2 regions of the Gluconobacter sp. OJA genome follow, and region 1 is predicted to be linked to the other one. Evidence: riboswitches for the same ligand, from Rfam matches in the RefSeq annotation. Region 1 holds a riboswitch; the other holds the start of a gene.
What was found. A riboswitch is a leader RNA that binds a small molecule or an ion and turns the genes downstream of it on or off. The one in region 1 is predicted to bind thiamine pyrophosphate.

Region 1 (3,576 bases):
CGGTGTAATGCAGGGTGGCCACGCCGAAGATGTGCCCGTCATCGTAGCTGATGCCAGCAGCGGCCTGAAGTGTCGGGCTGCGAACGGCGATTTTGCCTTTGGTCGGCAGAAGATCGCCACCTGAGGCAATGTTGTTATCAATGGTGGCGTGCAGATACTCGCCCGAGACGTAAGGGCTAAAGTGGTGCCAGGGGCGGAGGCCGATTTCCACATCCACACCGCGCGAGGTCTGGCCGCCGGCATTCATGGTCGTCTGAATGATGGAGCCGTTCTGGGAGGCCAGCGTTGAGATCTGGCGGTTGGTGAAGTTATAGTTGAATAGCGTCAGGCTGCCGATGATCCATTGTCCTGCGCGGCGATATCCCAGTTCTTCGGAAATGGAATATTCGTTGCGGACATCCGCGCTGCCGGTTGTCGCGAGTGCGCCGGAGGTCGGGTCGTAGGTGTTGTAAAGTGCCGTCTGGTCCGGGGCACGGAAGTTGGTCGTGGCGTTGAAGAAGATCTGGTTCTGCTCATCAATGCGCCAGCGGACGCCAAGACGCGGCAGAGGCTCCATGCTGTTTGACGCCACACGATACTGAGGGCCGGGAACATTGTTCGTGCCCGCGCGGCTCATCATAACGGCCTTGAAACCCGCTTCGATGGTCAGGCGATCATGCAGGAGCGAGATATGATCGCCCAGATACAGTGCGTTGGTCTGGGAAATAGTGTGGAAGCTGCCGCCCAGCAGTTTTTGCCCGTTCGCAAGATGGATCAGGCTACGGCTGTTTTCCGCCCAGATATCGCCTGAGGCGCCGGTGGCGGAAACGGTTGTGAAGGGCTGCTGCTCGTTGTCGTCTCCATAATCGTACCAGTAACCGAGGACGAAATCGTTCCAGCCGGTTTTGTAATGCATGGTTGAATTGAATCCGGAGCGATAACTGCGCTGGGTGTAGTTAGCACGCACGACCGCGGTGCCGTCCTGCGCATTGGGTAGCGCGAGCGTGTCATTCAGAGGCTGAGTGCCGTTATAGAGACCGGTTTCCGTCAGTGTGGAGCCGCCCGGAACGTTGCCATAGGCGAACTGTGCGTAAGGTGTGACGTCCAGGGAAAGCTTGTGCGTCAGATGCAGATGGACGGGCGCACCTGCATAGAAGGTGCGTTCCGGCGCGCGCCACAAACGCCAGTAATTGACGGCATTGTCTGCGTTGGAGGCGTCATAATGGCCTGCAAGGTTGTTCGCGCCATGGATGCCATCGGCTTTCCAGCTTTCCATCGTAACCTGCGGATAATAGCTGGTGACGGTGGTGTTGAAGGAGCCGATGAGGCTGGCGCGGTTGCCTTGGCCCCATTCCTTCAGGAGCTTGAAATCGACATGCTGGCGTTTGTCCCGCCCCGGCCCACGCCAGTTGTCGCTGGCGCTGTGGGAATAGGACACAAAGCCACGAATGCCGGAATTGCCGATGTTGCCCGTTTCAAGGCGAATGAATTCGCGATTGGTGTCAAAGGAGCCATAGGAGACGCTGGCGAAGCCCCCGGCCTTCTGTGACGGATCGAGAAAGGACAGGCTCATCAGCCCCCCGGCGGCGTTCAGGACAGGGCTGTCCAGATCGGCCGACCCTTGGGCAAGTGCGACCTGACTATAATTCTCGCTGTCAGCGAACTGGCTCGGATATCCGGAATAATAGGCGACATCGTTCAGCGGTGTGCCTTCCAGCACATAGCCGATAGCATCATTGTTTAGGCCGCGAACGGTCAGGTTGGTGTTGGGCGAAAAGCCGAATGGGTCGGATGTGGCGACATTCGCACCGGGCAGCATGGAGGCGAGCTGATAGGCCGTCGCCATCGGGGGCTGCTTGTCCATGTAGTCACGGCTGACTGTGCTGATAGAGCGCACGCTGTTTTCCGGTCGGATCAGTCCGCCGCCGGGCTGATGTCCGGGTGCGCTGTCAGAAACGCGGTGGACAGTAATGTGCTCGGCCTTCGGGGCGATGGACGCAGGCGGGGTAAGGGCTGTGGTGTCCGCCGCGCGCACTGTACCGGCACAAACGGTCAGGCCGAGCAGGAAGACAGGAACCTGGCGGGATTTGCGCGCAAATACGGTGGTCATGATGGTGCTGTCCCGCCTGCAATACTGCGATCCCCCCATGCGCAGCGGGGACGACGAGAGACACCGAAAATCCAGTCTTTGGATCTGTCAGTAGCCACCATCCCTCCGCCAGCATGAACTGGATCAGGTTCGATGGGTCACTGCGCTGGTATGGCTCTAAAGCGCATACCCTCAGCAGTCTCTCAGCCCTTTGTCAGGGCACCCCAAGGTGAAGAAGCACTCCTTCATGGGCCGCGAGAGAATGTCAATAAATTCCGTAAGGCATGGGGGGATCAAAATTTCGTCGGCAGGGATGGAGCAGCGATGCAGAGCAGGATAGAGTATTGTTATAAGATAACATTTCTAGGATCTGTCATGCGTGTTGTGAAGCGCCTGTTACCTACTCTGCTCATTGCAGGCACAGCCCTCGGTTCAGCTCGGGCCGAGGAAGGAATGTGGACGTTCGATCATCTGCCAGCCCGTCAGTTGAAGCAGCAATATGGCTTCGAGCCTTCGGCTGAATGGATCAACCACGTCATTCAGTCTTCAGCACGTCTGGCAGAAGGATGCTCGGCGTCTTTTGTCTCTGGTGATGGGTTGGTGATGACAAATCATCATTGTGCCAATACCTGCCTGACCGACCTGTCGGACAAGACGCACGATTATTTTCATGATGGTTTTTCGGCAGCAGATGTTTCCAAAGAGCCGCAATGTCCGGGTATGGAACTGGATCGTCTGGATCAGGTGAAAGACGTGACAGGCCGTGTCGCTGACATGACCTCAGGCAAGCACGGTGCGGATTATGCAAAGGCGCTTCAGGCTGCCAGTAGCGTTCTGACGAAGGAATGTGCGGGCGGAGATGCAACACGCTGGCGGTGTGATGTCGTGACGCTCTATCACGGTGGTCAAACTGCGCTCTATCGCTATCGTCGATATCAGGATGTGCGTCTTGTGATGGCGCCGGATCAGGATATCGCATTTTTCGGTGGCGATCCGGACAATTTTACCTTCCCACGGTACGATATCGATCTGTCGATGTTGCGGGTGTTTGAGGACGGTAAGCCGGTCCACACACCTTTCTTCAAGTTTGATCCGAAAGGGCCAAAAGCAGGAGAGCTGGTGTTCACGTCTGGTAATCCGGGGCGAACGCAGCGGTCTCTTCCGGCCAGTGCATTGACGTTCCAGCGGGACATTATCCTGCCAACCATCATTGGGGTGTATTCTACCAGCGAAGGGGCGCTCTGGCAGTATTCACGTGAAAGCAAGGAACATCTGATTGAAGCGCAAAATACGCTGTTCGGCGTTCAGAACGGCCTGAAATCTCTGTCGGGCACCGTGAAGGCCCTGCGGGAACCCGGCGTCATGGAAAAGCGTGAAGCGGAAGATCGTGCTCTACAGGCCTGGATTGATGCGGATGCCGAGCGCCGCAAGATCTATGGCGAGCCGTTCAAAAAAGTGGAGGCTGCACTGGCCATACAGCGCCAGTCTTATGGCCATGACTTTGCCAT
Region 2 (3,576 bases), on a different contig from region 1:
CCTTCGTCAGTTCGCCCAACGTCGTCAGTTCAGCAAACTGCGCCGCATCATTCGCATCGGCAATTGACCCCGGACGCAGCCCATCCCCCAGTGAAAAGGTGATGTCATACCGGCGCATGATGTCGCAGATTTCTTCGAAGTGCTCGTAGAGAAAGCTCTCACGATGATGCGCCAGACACCAGGATGCCATGATGGAGCCACCACGGGAGACAATTCCCGTCGTACGCTTTGCTGTCAGCGGGATGTGCTGAAGACGGACACCAGCATGAATTGTGAAATAATCCACGCCCTGCTCGGCCTGTTCGATCAGCGTGTCGCGGAAGATCTCCCACGTCAGCTTCTCAGGAACACCATTCACTTTCTCCAGCGCCTGATACAGCGGCACCGTGCCGATTGGCACTGGAGAGTTCCGCATGATCCAGTCACGGATGTTGTGAATGTTTCGGCCTGTAGAAAGATCCATCACCGTGTCCGCGCCCCAGCGGATGGACCAGACCAGTTTTTCCACCTCTTCGGCCGCAGAAGACGTCACAGCCGAATTGCCGATATTGGCGTTCACCTTCACAAGGAAGTTGCGGCCAATAATAACCGGCTCAAGTTCCGGATGGTTGATATTGGCGGGAATGACAGCCCGCCCCCGCGCCACTTCTTCGCGCACGAATTCTGGCGTGATGAACGCTGGAATTTCCGCACCGAAATCCTCGCCATCTGCCCGGCGCTCTTCCGCTCCCTCAGCCATTTCAGCACGACAGACGTTTTCGCGATGAGCAATATAGATCATCTCTTCCGTGATGATCCCGGCCCTCGCATATTCATACTGCGTGACGTGCTGTGCGCCCTCACCCGAATAGACTTCGTGCGGTGCCGGACACGCCGGAACAGCTTGCGCTTCGCTTGCGAAGCCGTTGTCTTCCGGCTTCACGGCCCGCGCTGCAACCCGCTCGAAGCCCCGCTTGGCGAGCCATTCTGCACGTGGAGCCGAGAGGCCCTTCGTCACATCAATCGTGACAGACGTGTCTGTATAAGGACCAGACGTGTCATAAACTCTAACAGGCGCTTCATTCGCTGACGGATGCAGCGCAATTTCGCGATATGGAACCAGAATATCCGGGCGTCCCGGCGCTTCGGACCATTTCTTGCAGGAACCCTGAATTGGGCCTGTCGTCACATGGCCTACAGCTGGTCTCTGGTTCAGGTTTTGTGGAATGTCACCCATGTTCGCCCCCTCTGAGGCAGAGGGAGCAACAGCACGCACCACTGGCAAAGCCAGTTTCGTTGTGTCTCAACACCATTCCCTCCGCCGGTTCTAACCGGATCAGGTTTCCCGGATGCAGGATGCACCCGGCAGGGTCGTCACACCGCAGACCTTACAGTCCTTCAGTGACCTCTCAGCTTCTTTTGGCGAAGCTCCCCCTGGTAGGGGCCACACTCATCGCATCGGCTTCGTCCTGTCAATGCGTTTCACCGTGAAGTGTGTCGGGGAACCAGCTATGACCTGCTTTACGTTTTGAGGAGACACGCTCTTGAACCTGTATGTTTTCTATCTCGGTGGCGCAGCACCCGGCGCGAACATCGAAGTTCATGATGTTCAGTTTGCGATCGCGAACAAGCCGGAAGATGCTTATCCATCACTTGCAGAACGCTGGTTTGGGGTTCGGAATTCCCTGCACGTCGATGCTTATGGCATCATCACATGGGCGGACGGACACGCCGTCACACTCAGTCCTGAAAAGCCTACAGGCACCCAATCGCTCTATTTCATCAATATGGGTGGATATGCGGCCGGTGAGTTGAAGGAAGAGCACGCTTTTACCTTCCTCGTCGCCACATCGGCAGAGGATGCCAAGGCAAAAGCCAAAAAGACCCTATTACCGGGCTATGACCATCGCCACCGCGACAACTTCATGGAAGTGGATGACTGTCTGCCGCTGGAACAGATTGATGGGCTTTATATCCATCTGACTCCACAGAACGACGGGCACCCTATCACAGCGCTTTGGCAAGGCTACCGAAAGATCTGACGTCCCTGCGCTTTATCTCACGGAGCTACTCATGCCTGATCAGATGCCAGTTTACCTGTTTTCTTACGGAACACTCCAGCAACCCGAGATTCAGCTGTCCTCATTCGGTCGCCTGCTGCATGGTGAAGAAGATGCGATGACGGGCTATCAAGCGTCGATGATGGAAATCACGGACGCTGCTGTCATCAAGGCCAGCGGCAAACGCTTTCATCCTGTTATTCACCCGAGTGACAATCCACAGGACGAAATCACAGGGCAAGTCTTTCGCATCACTGAACCTGAGCTTCTCGCTGCCGATGCTTACGAAGTGTCTAGCTACAAGAGGGTGCAAGTTACACTGCGCTCAGGCAAAAATGCGTGGGTCTACGTGCTCGCCTGACCAGCTCCGAATCAAAAAAGGCAGCCAGTGACCCGGCTGCCTTTCTCAGAATTCAGAACGCTGTCTTACCTGACTTCAGGCAGCCTCAGAGCGCTTGAGCTGACGTTCGCGCCAAAGCGTGGAGAGTGCTTCAACCAGTTCATCAATTGCTTCGTTCGTATGAAGCGGCGTCGGCGTCAGACGCAGACGCTCAGTTCCGCGCGGGACGGTCGGGAAGTTAATCGGCTGGATGTAATGCCCAAAGCGGTTCAGCAACTCATCGGAGAGATCCCGACATAGCTCAGCCTCACCCACCATGACGGGTACGATATGGCTCGGATTGCCGACATGCGGAATACCTGCCTTGTCCAGAGCAGCGCGCAGATAGGCTACAGCGCGCTGCTGTCCGTCACGTTCTGCGCTGCTGCGCTTGAGATAACGGACGCTGGCCAGCGCACCCGCAGCAATCATCGGCGGCAGAGCCGTGGAGAAAATGAAGCCTGAACCGAAAGAGCGCACGAAATCGCAAAGGGGGGCGGAGGCAGCAATGTAGCCGCCCACGACGCCATACCCCTTGCCGAGCGTCCCTTCGATCACCGTCAGACGATGAGACAGGCCCAGCTTTTCAGCCACGCCCGCACCATGATCGCCGTACATGCCCACGGCATGAACTTCATCAAGGTAAGTCATGGCGCCGTATTTGTCGGCCAGATCACAGAACGCTTCGATCGGGGCGATATCGCCATCCATGGAATAGACGGACTCAAACGCGATGATCTTCGGAACGTCTGCTGGAAGTTCCTTCAGGCGACGCTCCAGATCTTCCACATCGTTATGACGGAAAATCTGCTTTTCAGCGCGGGAATGACGGATGCCCTCAATCATGGAGGCATGGTTCAGTTCATCAGACAAAACCACACAGTTCCGCAGACGGCCCGCAATAGTGCCGAGCGTTACCCAGTTGGACAGATAGCCCGAGTTGAAAAGCAGGGCGCTTTCTTTCCCGTGAAGGGAAGCCAGCTCTTTTTCCAGTTCCACATGATAGTGGTTCGTGCCGGAAATGTTGCGCGTTCCACCTGCGCCAGCGCCCGTCTCATCAAGGGCATCATGCATCGCCTTGAGGACTTCCGGGTGTTGCCCCATGCCGAGATAATCGTTGGAACACCACACTGTGACGTCACGACCGAGCCCATGATG

Region 2: it holds a riboswitch for thiamine pyrophosphate, as region 1 does, so the genes downstream of both, thiC (phosphomethylpyrimidine synthase ThiC) here and ABDK75_RS02480 (TonB-dependent receptor domain-containing protein) in region 1, are expected to answer to the same signal.

What each region holds. Positions count from the first base shown of each region.
Region 1 covers NZ_JBDIWI010000001.1:537,022-540,597, forward strand. The annotation lists gene ABDK75_RS02480 (TonB-dependent receptor domain-containing protein) at 1-2,089, opposite strand, end outside; TPP riboswitch at 2,173-2,305, opposite strand; gene ABDK75_RS02485 (S46 family peptidase) at 2,444-3,576, shown strand, end outside.
Region 2 covers NZ_JBDIWI010000002.1:208,953-212,528, forward strand. The annotation lists gene thiC (phosphomethylpyrimidine synthase ThiC) at 1-1,216, opposite strand, end outside; TPP riboswitch at 1,275-1,424, opposite strand; gene ABDK75_RS11400 (DUF1543 domain-containing protein) at 1,524-2,021, shown strand; gene ABDK75_RS11405 (gamma-glutamylcyclotransferase family protein) at 2,053-2,400, shown strand; gene hemA (5-aminolevulinate synthase) at 2,476-3,576, opposite strand, start outside.